DNA from 4 places in the Bacillus sp. J14TS2 genome. Region 2 is predicted to be linked to each of the others. Evidence: riboswitches for the same ligand, from Rfam matches in the RefSeq annotation. Region 2 holds a riboswitch; each other region holds the start of a gene.
The links. Region 2 has a riboswitch for S-adenosylmethionine ahead of KI375_RS21540 (SDR family NAD(P)-dependent oxidoreductase). Riboswitches for the same ligand answer to the same signal wherever they lie in the genome.
Positions count from the first base shown of each region.

Region 1: it holds a riboswitch for S-adenosylmethionine, as region 2 does, so the genes downstream of both, metK (methionine adenosyltransferase) here and KI375_RS21540 (SDR family NAD(P)-dependent oxidoreductase) in region 2, are expected to answer to the same signal.
Region 3: it holds a riboswitch for S-adenosylmethionine, as region 2 does, so the genes downstream of both, KI375_RS12595 (methionine biosynthesis PLP-dependent protein) here and KI375_RS21540 (SDR family NAD(P)-dependent oxidoreductase) in region 2, are expected to answer to the same signal.
Region 4: it holds a riboswitch for S-adenosylmethionine, as region 2 does, so the genes downstream of both, KI375_RS03305 (bifunctional homocysteine S-methyltransferase/methylenetetrahydrofolate reductase) here and KI375_RS21540 (SDR family NAD(P)-dependent oxidoreductase) in region 2, are expected to answer to the same signal.

Region 1 is NZ_BORE01000011.1:137,142-140,557, reverse strand. It holds gene KI375_RS17585 (ABC transporter substrate-binding protein) at 1-325, opposite strand, end outside; gene KI375_RS17580 (alpha/beta hydrolase family protein) at 842-1,645, shown strand; gene KI375_RS17575 (DUF2584 domain-containing protein) at 1,681-1,923, shown strand; SAM riboswitch class I at 2,048-2,169, shown strand; gene metK (methionine adenosyltransferase) at 2,346-3,416, shown strand, end outside.
Region 2 is NZ_BORE01000017.1:3,249-6,664, reverse strand. It holds gene pbp4 (penicillin-binding protein PBP4(5)) at 1-1,757, opposite strand, end outside; SAM riboswitch class I at 1,947-2,048, shown strand; gene KI375_RS21540 (SDR family NAD(P)-dependent oxidoreductase) at 2,147-2,911, shown strand; gene KI375_RS21535 (Na+/H+ antiporter NhaC family protein) at 2,934-3,416, shown strand, end outside.
Region 3 is NZ_BORE01000007.1:184,491-187,906, reverse strand. It holds gene KI375_RS12600 (5-methyltetrahydropteroyltriglutamate--homocysteine S-methyltransferase) at 1-381, opposite strand, end outside; gene KI375_RS12595 (methionine biosynthesis PLP-dependent protein) at 429-1,550, opposite strand; SAM riboswitch class I at 1,622-1,726, opposite strand; gene KI375_RS12590 (class I SAM-dependent methyltransferase) at 1,896-2,522, shown strand; gene yfkAB (radical SAM/CxCxxxxC motif protein YfkAB) at 2,614-3,416, shown strand, end outside.
Region 4 is NZ_BORE01000002.1:144,734-148,149, forward strand. It holds gene cysI (assimilatory sulfite reductase (NADPH) hemoprotein subunit) at 1-505, shown strand, start outside; SAM riboswitch class I at 1,066-1,171, shown strand; gene KI375_RS03305 (bifunctional homocysteine S-methyltransferase/methylenetetrahydrofolate reductase) at 1,332-3,167, shown strand; gene metE (5-methyltetrahydropteroyltriglutamate--homocysteine S-methyltransferase) at 3,286-3,416, shown strand, end outside.

The DNA.
Region 1 (3,416 bases), on a different contig from region 2:
AAACAAGGAAGGTGCCATCGGTTTTTGTTAATTGCGCAAAATTAATTACGGGATCTGAAGCACCTTGAGCATCTACATAAATCGATGTCTCAGATCCAACGAGTGCAATATCCGCCCCATCTGCTAGCAGGGTGGTCATTGTTTTATCTCCACCCCAAGTCGTTGTGAGTTCAACATCCAATCCCTCATCTTCAAAAAAACCTTTTTCAAGGGCAACATATTGGGGAGCATAAAAGATAGAGCGAGTCACTTCAGCGAGCTTTACTTTTTCTAACGAATCTTTTTGCGAACAACTGGTTAAGACGAAGGCTGTTAGAAAAGCCATTACAATCACAAAGCCAAATTTCACCATTGCCTTCATGGGGTTTCCTCCTCGGTGCTTAGGATTTTACAGAATTGCTGCCTGAAGATAACTTCAAGAGTTATCATCCAGCTCCAGCGTCCAGCGACTAGCAAATTTACGTTTGCTGATTGAGTAAGTCAACATCGGATCGTTTTCACTGTGTTTCCCTTATCTTGTCAGAAACCTATAAATTTGTACGCCAATAAACGGGCGCTTATGCTGTTGTTCTTGCTTTGGAAACTATAAAATTGTCGTTTGTGGATAAGTTGCTTATCTTACAATTGGTGTCTAGCTCCAGGCGCCATCGGCTCGAGGTCAAATAACCTGAGCCAATGAAAGGCAAAGAACGCCTTTCTTTGTCTCAGAACATTTGCTTGTCGCCGATAGGCGGGCGCCTTGCGCTTTTCTTGTGTGTGCATCCAATTTAGAATTATTATATGAGAATCAGGAAATTGTGTGATAGCCTAGAGGAAAGCAAAATTTAAGGAGCGAAGATCGATGCGACAAGATGGACAAATCCTGGAAAAACAAATATTTCCTTCACCAAACCCGCAAGTAAAATTATATTTGGTTACCTATTTGTCAGAAGGTCTAAGAATAAAAGGTCTATTAGCGGAGCCAAAGCAAGTGGGAGAGTATGAAGGATTCCTTTATTTACGGGGCGGGATCAAGAATGTTGGGATGGTGAGACCAGCAAGAATTGCCCAATTTGCTTCAGAAGGTTTTATAGTCTTTGCCCCTTTTTACCGAGGAAACCGTGGGGGCGAGGGGAATGAAGATTTTGCCGGTAAAGATCGCCATGACGCTTTTTCCGGCTTTATGTTATTACAGATGCATCCCCGTGTTTTGGCCAAACGCATTCATATTTTTGGCTTTTCGCGAGGAGGTGTGATGGCACTGCTAACAGGATTGGAATATGATCATGCTGCTTCAGTGGTAACATGGGGAGGAGTATCTGATGTGGCCTTAACTTATGTAGAGCGGATTGATATGAGAAGGATGATGAAAAGAGTGATTGGTGGTTCACCTAAGACCTCTCAAGAAGAATATCAATGGCGCACACCGCTATATGAAATGGAAGCAATGAAACCGCCTGTTTTAATTATTCATGGCAACCTTGATGACAATGTGACGATCGAGCATGCACACCGCTTAGAAAAAAGACTACAGACATTGGGAAAAAAAGTGGAAACCTGGTATTTTGAGCACTATACTCATTATTTTCCACCAGCGATCAATCGGAAAATTGTAAAAGATCTTTGCTATTGGATGAAACAACAGAGTAATCACGATATAATATAAATATAATCATTTAATATTTGAAATGGGGGATTGTCATGGGAATGCCCTTGGAACTAAATACAATGATCATCACAAAAGGAAAAGAGAGTAGACAACAGGATAATCAATTTATTTTAAAAAAAGCCGGATATCGCCTGTATCCAATTGATATCCCCATTGAGGTAAGGCATACGATCGAAAGTGACTACCGAGCCACTGCCAAGATAAAAAAGGTTGAGTGGGAGGAGAATCAAACGATTATTACTTATCAGCTGCTTGCCTTACATTCCAGTAATTAAAATTTGAAACGTCCATTGTGAATGAGCAGTGGACGTTTTCTGTTTAATAAATTCCTCAAGGATGAAAAAAATCTTCACTTGACCCTTAGCGAATTTTGCGTTATGATTTTACATTGAACGGATACTCTTATCCTGAGATGGTGGAGGGAACAGGCCCTGTGAAACCCAGCAACCTACTGCGAATCAATTGATTTTCCGCAGCAAGGTGCTAACCTGGTGCAAGGCAATGGCCTTGGACGATAAGAGTGAAAGGCTCGGATAAGAAATTAACCTTTCCTCTATTTTTATACGGGAAAGGTTTTTCGTTTTTTTAGAGAGAGAAGCAGTATAAAAATCTCCTTAGGACCTGGGGAATGTAGATGTTATCTAGTTCTATGTGCTAGGCACTTTTCTTAGGAGATTATTTTGGAGGAGGAACATAGATGTCAAAAAACCGACGCTTATTTACTTCGGAATCGGTCACAGAGGGACATCCAGACAAAATTTGTGATCAGATTTCCGATTCTATTTTAGATGAACTGTTAGCGGATGATCCCAATGCTCGTGTAGCCTGTGAAACTTCGGTCACGACTGGCCTTGTATTAGTAGCAGGAGAAATTACGACAACCACGTATGTAGATATACCAAAAATTGTCAGAGAGACATTAAAAGAAATTGGCTACACACGTGCGAAATATGGATTTGATGCAGAAACTTGTGCGGTGATGACGGCGATTGATGAACAATCTGCTGATATTGCTTCAGGAGTGAACACGGCATTAGAAGCTAGAGAAGGAAACATGACGGAAGCAGAAATCGAAGCGATTGGTGCAGGAGACCAAGGGTTAATGTTCGGTTTTGCCTGCAACGAAACGGAAGAATTAATGCCTCTTCCCATCTCATTAGCTCATCGAATTTCAAGAAAACTAGCAGAAGTAAGAAAAGAAAAAGTCCTTCCTTATTTGCGACCAGATGGGAAAACTCAAGTAACGGTTGAATATGATGAAACGGGGAATCCTGTACGCATTGATACGATTGTTATTTCGACTCAACATCACCCAGATATTGAGCTTGCGCAAATTCAAGAAGATATGAAAAACTGTGTGATTGCTCCTGTTGTTCCGGAAAACTTATTGGATGAAGAAACAAAGTATTTCATTAATCCAACAGGGCGATTTGTGATTGGCGGGCCACAAGGGGATGCTGGGTTAACAGGAAGAAAAATTATTGTTGATACATACGGAGGTTATGCACGCCATGGAGGAGGAGCTTTCTCGGGGAAAGATCCAACAAAAGTGGATCGTTCCGCAGCCTATGCGGCCCGTTATGTAGCCAAAAATATTGTCGCTGCAGGATTAGCGGATAAATGTGAAGTGCAATTAGCATATGCGATTGGAGTGGCTCAACCTGTTTCTATCTCTGTTGATACATTTGGAACAGGCACCGTATCCGAAGAAACTCTCGTTGCCGCGATCCGTGCTCATTTTGATTTGCGTCCCGCTGGCATTATCAAG
Region 2 (3,416 bases):
TCATTGACTGATTTACTTGTGAGTGCAGCTTTCGTTTTTCTTTCTTTTTTATCTGCTAATAATTGCGGATAAATGATATTTCCCTCATTCCGAAAAGCAGAGTACATCACAGCCTGCTGAATGGGAGTCATCAATAATTCCCCTTGTCCATATGCCGTATCAGCTAAGAGGATTTCTGAATCAAATGTATCTTGATTCGATATTTGCGCGGGCTTCATAGCAATGGGTAAATCTAATTCTTCCCCAAAGATGAATTGGTCTAAGCCCTTTCTGAAACGTTTTTCTCCTATCTCTAATGCTTCTTGGGCAAAATAGATATTATCAGAGTAAATTAAGGCCTGCCTCATATTTACCTCACTTACATCAGAAACACGGGTCACAGAATAACCTCCCCAGCTTTTATCCTTTTGCCAATTTAAACCACTTATTTCTCTTACCTTATCTACTTGTGTCACATTTGCATCAAGGCCAATGCCTGCTGTGATCGTCTTAAATGTTGACCCGGGTGCATAACCGACTGCAAATCTAGAAAGAAATGGTTTTCTCTCATCATTCGCATATTCATTGTAATCATCCTGCGATATCCCTTGCACCATTTTATTAGGATCAAACGACGGCGAACTAACCAAAGCATAGAGACCACCGTCTTCGGGGTTCATCACAACTGTTGCTCCTGGTTTCTCTTTCAAATGCTCATAGGCTTTCTCTTGAATATAGGCATCGATGGTTAATTGAATATTTTCACCATCCATCTTCTCTACCTTTTGAATTTCTTGCTTCTTCTCTCCCTGTTCATCAACGATAACAAGCTCCCCGCCATCTTTTCCCCGTAATTCCTTATCAAAAGCTCGCTCTAACCCCATTCTTCCAATCATATTTTCTTCAGATAAATTTGGATTTTTTTCTAAATCCTCCTCTGTGACCTTACCAATATAACCGACTAAATTAGCTGCTGCCTCCTTTAAAGGGTAATAACGAACCTTAGTATCTTGGTAGGCAACCCCAGGCAATGGCTTTACTTTATCAGATTCAATGATTTTAAGAGGTACGAATAAATCGTCTTTTATCCAATCTTGTTGTAGTGTTTCATGCAAATCATTCAGTGAAATATTAAATTGTTTACTTATATTTTCAAGACTACTTTCTTTTTCCTTCCCCTGACCCAAGTCTTTCGGAATGACACCTGCCCATTTAAAATCCTCATTAACAGCCAGTTTATTGCCAGCATGGTCATGAATTTCACCACGTTCCGCTCGGGAAACACGAAAGGCTACCTTATCCTTTCCCTCCATTTCTGGAAAAATAAGAGAAGGATCCCATTCTACAAAATAATCATCATCCTTTCTCACAAGCTTTGCCTGATAATGCAATTTATCCATGTTACCTAGAGGTGTGGTGAAACTTAGTTGGAATGAAAGCATTTGTTCATTATGATTTATTTCATCTATGTTTACCTTAGTAGCACGGATGTTTTGAATAGGGATGCCATTAAAAATCTTTTCATATTTATCTTTTACTTCGTCTAAAGTATAGTCTAGCGCTGTGTATGATTGCTTATCAAGTACATCACCCAAATCCTCATACTCTTTATCTTCTAAAATTTGCAGGAAATGATCCGCTAATTCTTGAACTTGGTCGCGATCACCTGCATGTATAAATTGAAAGTAACCAAATCCCCCAATCCCTATGAGCAAGAGAAATATTATTATTATATAAGGAAGCATTCGTCGCTTGTTTCTTCTCATTCGACTAGTCATATATTCATCTCATCCTTTAGTTATTATTAAATACTACAAATGTAGTATAATGAGCAAAACTACACACGTAGTAATTAAAATCATTATAGCATGCTCTTAAGGATTTAGCCAATACGTAAAACAGCCTCTGTTGACTTGCATAGTTATTTAGGGTAACTTATTAATAGTCAATTACATATTGTATGCTATTTCTTATCTAGAGAGGTGGAGGGACTGGCCCTACGAAGCCTCGGCAGCGGACTCTTAGAAGTACTGTGCCAATTCCAGTAGTTACTTACTTGAAGATGAGAAGAGGAAGTCTACTATGTTTTTTTAAAGCCTCTTTCATTCAAATGAAGAGGTTTTTTTATTGGGTAAAAGTGAAAAGACATCTCAAAGGAGGACAACCAATGTACTCGATGGATTTAACGGGAAAAGTAGCCATTGTCACAGGTGGGGCAAATGGAATCGGAAAGGCAATTGCCGATGCATTTTTGGATTGTGGTGCAAAAGTGGCGGTTGCTGATATGTCCATGTCAGAAAAGGACGCAAATGATCATCTATATTATGTTCAAACCAATGTATCTAAAAGCGATGAAGTAGAAGCGATGATAAAAAAAGTAACAAATCACTTCGGGAGATTGGATATTCTAGTCAACAATGCAGGAATTTCCACGATGGATTATATGGTGAATATTAAAGAACAAGATTGGGATCGGACGATGGATGTGAACACAAAAGGGGTATACTTATGCATGCAAGCGGCCGCCAAAGTTATGAAGGCCCAAGGGGAAGGCGGGAAAATTATTAATATTTCCTCCCAAGCTGGAAAAAATGGCTATCGCTTGATGGGAAGTTACGTAGCCTCGAAGCATGCAGTATTGGGAATCACAAAGGTAGCTGCAATTGAATTGGCTCCAGACCAAATTAATGTGAATGCTGTATGTCCAGGGATCGTAGAAACGGATATGAAAAGGACAGAAAGAGTAATTGGCGGGGAACTTCGAGGGCTAGATGGAGAAGCGATTCGTTTAGAAGACAACTCTCAAGTACCATTAGGAAGAACAGCATCGCCAAAAGATATTGCCAATGTTGTCGTTTTTTTAGCTTCAGAATACTCGGATTACATGACTGGACAAGGTATCAACGTTACTGGCGGGATGACAATGAACTAATCAAGTTTAAGGGGGGATATTTATGACAACGAAGACGAAAAAAGGAAGTCTTCTAGCACTGTTACCATTGCTTGTGTTTGTGTTGCTTTTTATTGGGAATGGAATTATTTCCGGAGACTTTTCGAATATGCCATTAAATGTTGCGATTGTTATTGCTGCAGCCGTTGCATTAGCGATGAACAGAAAGGAAACCTTAACAAAAAAATTAGACATTTTTACAAAAGGGGCTGGCCATCCCAATATTATTTTAATGGTTGTGATTTTTATATTAGCAGGTGCATTTGCAGAAACTGCTAAGGGGATGGGGGCGGTTGAATCTACCGTGAATATGGGGCTATCCTTCATCCCTAGTAATCTATTAATGGTAGGATTATTTATTGTCGGCTGCTTTATTTCCATTTCAATGGGGACATCCATGGGCACAGTAGCTGCTTTAGCGCCAATTGGCATGGGTATTGCTGACCAAACGGGAATATCAATGGCTTTAGCTATGGGGACGGTCATT
Region 3 (3,416 bases), on a different contig from region 2:
ATTAAATTCAATAAAGTCCTTCACATGAGGATGATCAGGGTTAAAAGAGACCTTTCCGGTGTTTCGTACATTATATTTTTCGGTTTCTTCTTCTCCATTAAAAATATAGCCAACTTCTGGCACATAGCCTTCAATGCCAGTAAGATGTTCTTGAAAATCTGTATGCCAGAAACGGCGTCTAAACTCACCATCTGTTACAAGTTCTAGGCCTGCTTCAATTTGTTTATCAACAATACGTTTAATTTCTTTGGTTTCAATTTCATGTAATTGTTCCGCTGTAATGGTTCCAGCTTTAAAATCCTTTCTCGCTTGATGAATGCTATCTGGTCGTAATAGACTTCCTACATGGTCCGCTCTGAATGGAGCTTTTGTTTTTGTAATAGTTGTCATGGTTTGTTATCTCCCTTTAATAAGTTTGGATCGTTACTTCAGCTCTTGGCAAAAGTTTGACTTGCTGCTTGAAAGGCTTGTTTTACATCAGCGATTAGGTCATCAGCCTTTTCTACACCAACTGAGAAACGTAATAATCGTTCACATACGCCCCTTTTGATTCGTTCTTCTCGTGGGATATCTGCATGGGTCTGAGTCGTTGGATACGTGATAAAACTTTCAACCCCTCCTAGACTTTCAGCAAAGGCAATGAGCTGTAAATTTTGTAGAAAAGGGTCTACCCATTCACTGTCTTGAATCCGGAAAGAGATCATTCCGCCTTTCCCGGCGTAAAGAACATCTGTAATAAAGTCCTCGTTTTCTAGATATTTGACGATTTCTCTCGCATTTTCTGTATGCTTTTCCATTCTGAGATGAAGTGTTTTTAATCCCCTCACGAGCAGCCAAGAATCAAGTGGTGATAAAATTGCTCCTGCTGCATTATGGTTGTTCGCAAGCTGCTCGCAAATCTCTCCACCTTTTGCGACTAGAATCCCAGCCACAACATCATTATGTCCACCGATATACTTGGTCGCGCTATGAACTACAATGTCAGCGCCTAATTCAAGTGGACGTTGATAGTACGGTGTTAAGAAAGTATTATCGACAATCAATAATAGGTCATGTTTTTTCGCTAGTTTCCCGCATTGTTCAATATCGATTTCCTGCATTAATGGGTTTGTGGGAGTTTCGATGAGCAATGCTTTTGTTTTCGGTGTAATGAGCTTTTCCGTTGCTTGCAGATTATCAAAATCAGAGTAAGTGGTTTGAATCTGATAGGATTCTTCGTATTGTTTGAGTAAACGATACGTACCACCGTATAAATCAGTGCAGGCAATAATTTCGTCGCCTGATCGGAATAGGGAGAGGGCTAGTTGAATGGCTGCCATCCCCGAGCTACAGGCAAATCCAGCATCACCGGATTCGAGATTCGCCATTCCTTCTTCTAGTACAGAGCGAGTAGGATTTTTCGTCCTCGAGTAATCATAACCTGTGGAAAGACCAAGTCCTTGGTGTTCATAAGCAGTTGATAGATAAATAGGTAGATTGATAGCACCAGTTTTTTCATCTGTGCGGTTTCCTAGTTGTGCAAGTTTTGTTTCAATATTATTGACTGGCATAATCTTCATCCTCTTCTAAAAAAATTAAAGACCTTCTTGTGATAAGAAGGTCTTCATAATTGAAAACGAACTTCTTATCTTCTAGGTTTGAAAACCTATTGGAATTAGCACCATTGCCTTATAGGCCGGTTGCTGAGACATCAAAGGGCCAATCCCTCCGTCTCTCTGGATAAGAAAAACACTATATAATTTTTCGAAAGGTTTAATGATTTATACTTTAGTACATATTTCCGAAAAAGGCAAGGGTTTTTTCTATTCATCTCAAAAGGAATTTTAAATGGCTAAGAATGAAGGACTAGTTTCGCTTATGTTAAAATAGAAGAAGTGGAAAAGGAGGGCTCTAGATTGAATTCAAAATGGCATGAACGTTTTTCAATGGATGAGTATTTCTATGGCAAAGAGCCTAATTTGTTTTTAGTACAGGCGACAAAGCAATTACCTAAGGGGAAAATTCTTTGTATTGCCGAGGGAGAGGGGCGGAATTCGGTCTTTCTCGCCTCCCGAGGATATGATGTAACCGCGTGGGATTTTGCCCAATCTGGGATTGAAAAGACGAAAAGATTGGCTGAAGATCGCGGCGTGATTGTCAACACTGAATGGCATGATTTAGCTGACGTAGCATGGGAAGAGGAAGAATGGGATGCGATTATACATATATTTGGGCATTTCCCAACTCCTATTTTTGAAAGGACAGTAGAGGGTATTCGTAAGGCCTTAAAGCCTGGGGGCTATTACGTAAGTGAATTATACACAAAGGAACAGATTGAATATGGAACGGGCGGTCCTAAGGAAATTGAAAATCTTTGCGACCCAGCAACACTATTGAGCCGATTTTCAGATTATTTTATCCAACATTTTTATATTGGTGAGGTAGAAAGAATTGAGGGACAGGGACATACAGGTGTAGCGCATGTTGTCCAAAGTATTTTTCGAAAAAGAGGTTCTGCTAAAGTAGAGAAGAATAAATTCTAGTTTGTGATGAATAAAGATAGTGTGAAGAGAATGACCTACTTTTTGAGCGGCTATCTGGAATAGCCGCTTGTGTATGGAAAGGATGGAACAAATGAATGTAAAGGAAACACTGCAGCCTATTACGACAGCCTATGATCCATGGGAAGCGTATATGGATGTGAACGAATTTGGGGAGATGGTGTTATCCAATATTGAATTTACGACAACAACGCTATGTAATATGCGCTGTGCTCACTGTGCAGTTGGCTACACATTGCAAGATCGTGACCCTGATGCCTTACCGATCGAATTGCTGTTAAAACGACTTGATGAAATTCCTCATCTTCGAACCCTGAGTATTACGGGTGGGGAACCAATGATGTCTAAGAAGTCGGTGCGGGAATATGTGCAACCTCTTTTGGAATATGCGCATACCCGAGGAGTGAGGACGCAAGTAAATTCAAATTTAACTCTTCCGTTTAGCCGCTATGAATCAATTATCCCCTATTTGGATGTCATGCATATTTCACATAACTGGGGAACGGAAGATGAATTTGTCGATGTAGGCTTTGCGAATATGGATCGAAAGCCATCGAGAGAAAATCGTGGTAGGTTTTTAAAGCAAATGTTTGAGAACGCAAAGAAATTATCTGAAGCGGGAGTGTTAGTTTCTGCAGAAACGATGTTAAACAAACGGACCTTTCCTTATCTCGAAAAAATCCATAATGAGGTAGTGGAGATGGGGTGCGCCCGCCATGAAATCCATCCAATGTACCCAGTTGATTTTGCTAGTAAACTAGAAACATTAACTTTAGCTGAAATGCGGACAGCGATTGAGTCTCTATTAGATCATCATGACCAATCGACTTGGTTGATGTTTGGAACTCTTCCCTTCTATCCATGTAGTGCTTCTGA
Region 4 (3,416 bases), on a different contig from region 2:
AGAAGCTTTAAAACCGAAAATCGAAGCGCTTATTCAACAATATGGATTAACTGACGGAGAGCATCATACCGCTTTACGTAGAAATTCGATGGCTTGTGTTGCTTTTCCAACATGTGGCCTTGCGATGGCAGAATCGGAACGCTATTTACCTTCCTTGCTTGATAAAATTGACTTATTATTAGATAAGGCAGGGCTCCGTGAAGAGGAAATCGTCATTCGTATGTCTGGCTGCCCCAATGGTTGCTCAAGACCAGCATTAGCAGAAATTGGTTTTGTAGGAAAGGCCCCAGGAAAATATAACGTCTATTTAGGGGGCGGTTTTACAGGAGATCGTTTAAATAAACTGTACCGCGAAAATATTGGGGAGAAGGAAATATTAAGTGAATTAGAGCCAATCATAAGTCATTTTGCGAAGGAACGTAAAGAAAAAGAACGATTTGGCGACTTTGTCATTCGTTTAGGATATGTAAAAGAGGTCCACTCAGGGCTTGATTTTCATGATTAACAAGAAAAGCGCAAGGCGCCCGCCTATCGGCGACAAGCAAATGTTCTGAGACAAAGAAAGGCGTTCTTTGCCTTTCATTGGCTCAGGTTATTTGACCTCGAGCCGATGGCGCCTGGAGCTAGACACCAACTGCAAGGTAAGCTACTTATCCACTAGCTCCAATTTTATAATTCCTTAAACCAGAACAAAAGCACAAGCGCCTTGATCTAGGAAGAAAGGCTAAATTCACGCCGTCCTAACGGCAGACTCAAACCGCGATGTCCTGTCGCTTCGTCTGCACCAGTACGTCCTGTACGTTGCAACGCTGTTCTGACCTACATCCTGATGGCCTCCGACAAGCAAATGTTCTTGAACTTAGGAAGGGGCTTTTTTCCTTCATTGGCTCAAGTTATTTGCCTCGAGGAGCTACGCTAAAATTTTATAAATTGCTGGTAAGTAGAAAAATTTCAAAAAAAACTAATTTTCTCTTGTTTTTTAAACCAACTAACCTTATAATGTTTATAGAATTAAAAATTAATTCTAACACGTGAGTGAAACAAGAAAATTAAATAAAGATTTCATTCTTATCAAGAGAGGTCGAGGGAATGGCCCTAAGACGCCTCAGCAACCACCATTTTATGGAAAGGTGCTAAATCCACAAGTTGGAAACAACTTGAAAGATAAGAAGAATCCTTTTTATAAAAAAGGGCCTTCTTCTTATCGGAGTAGGCTCTTTTTGTTTGGAAGAATAGGGTAAGCAGATTGCTCTCTCTATGTCGATTTGTATGCGACCAAAAAGAGCCACCACTCTAAATAGTTTTCCAAAATATATAGGGAGGGTAGTTTATTGGGATTATTAGAACGTCTCAAAAAGGAAATTTTAATCGGGGATGGCGCTGCAGGAACACTGTTATATTCCTATGGGATTGATCGCTGTTTTGATCAATTAAATCTTACACACCCTAATGAAGTATTGCAGTTGCATCAAGCCTATGTTGAAGCTGGTGCTGACGTAATCCAAACGAATACGTACAGTGCTAATTATTTGAAACTCTCAAGATATGGATTAGAAGAGGAAGTAACGAAGATAAACAGAGCTGCTGTTCGTCTTGCGAAACAAGCAGCAAGTAAAGAAACATTTGTACTAGGAACCATTGGGGGGGTTCATGGAGCTGGATTACATTCTAGTGAAACAGAGGAAATAAAACGCGGTTTTCGAGAACAACTATATGCATTGCTGCTTGAGGGTGTAGATGGCCTTATCTTAGAAACGTATTATGATTTAGAAGAAATAAAAACCGTTTTAAAAATAGCTCGTGATGAAACGAATGTACCGATCATAGCAAACGTCACAATGCATGAACCTGGCGTACTGCAAAATGGAACACCACTTGAAGAGGCATTAAAACAGCTTGATGATTTAGGTGCCGATGTTGTTGGGATCAATTGCCGTCTCGGTCCTTATCATATGGTCAGAGCCTTAGAGTCTGTTCCGCTTTCAAAATCGGCTTATTTAGCAGCCTATCCAAATGCAAGCTTGCCAGAATATGAAGATGGGAAGTTTATGTACAAAACCGAACCAACTTATTTCACAGAATTTGTTCGACGCTTCCGTGATCAAGGTGTTCGATTAATTGGAGGGTGTTGTGGAACAACGCCAGAGCATATCCAAGCTTTGGTCAAAGGACGCCAACATTTAGTGCCGCTTGAAGAGAAGCAGGTAATCAAACAAAAGCCGATTTTTATCCAAGACCAGCAGGTTGAAAAGGCACCATCTTTATTTGAAAAAATTCAAACAGATCGATCCGTTATTGTGGAATTAGATACGCCAAAGCACCTAGATACAAAACCCTTTTTTAGAGGAGCACACGCCTTAAAAGAAGCTGGGGTGGATGGGTTGACATTAGCTGATAATTCATTAGCATCTCCCAGAATATGTAATGCAACAATGGCGTCTCTAGTTAAAAAGGAAGTTGATCTAAATTCATTGGTTCATGTGACTTGTCGGGACCGGAATTTAATCGGTTTACAATCACATCTTATGGGGCTACATACAGCAGGAATTCGTGATATATTGGCCATTACTGGTGACCCGACTAAAATTGGTGACTTTCCTGGAGCAACATCTGTCTATGATGCAACCTCTTTTGAATTAATCAAGCTGATCAAACAATTTAATGAAGGCATTTCTTTTTCGGGAAAATCGCTTAAACAAAAGACTCAATTCCATGTTGCAGCTGCTTTTAATCCGAATGTTCGTAATCTTGGGAAATCAGTTGAGCGTATGGAGAAAAAAGTACAGTATGGTGCCGATTATTTTTTAACGCAGCCAATCTTTTCTCCAGAAAAAATGATAGAAGTAGGGGAAGCAACCAAACATATGACAGCTCCTATTTATATCGGCATTATGCCACTTGTTTCAGCCAGAAATGCAGAATTCTTGCATAACGAAGTGCCTGGTATCAAGCTTCCGGACAATATTAGAGACAGAATGGCTAAAACAGAAGGAGATCCACAGAGAGCCAAACAAGAAGGGCTTGCCATTGCAAAAGAATTAATTGATGTCGCCTATGATTACTTTAAGGGATTCTATTTAATTACTCCATTTATTCAATACGAATTATCTGTTGAATTAGCAACCTATATTCAAGAAAAAACGCAAAATGTTGAAATACTACATTAAAGAGGTTGTTCAAAAAGCACAACAAATGTCGGCGTTGCTAACAGAACGTCAGCGCTTTTAGCCGACTTGGTCCTTTTTTGAACACGCATTTAAAAAACAAACAGGAAGGAAGATTGACATGACACAAATAAATTCATCTAATATTGGCTATCCGAGAATTGGGGAGCAGCGTGAATGGAAAAAGGCATTAGAAAAATATTGGAATGGAGGTATTTCCCAACAAGAGTTATTAGACACCACGAAGGAGAT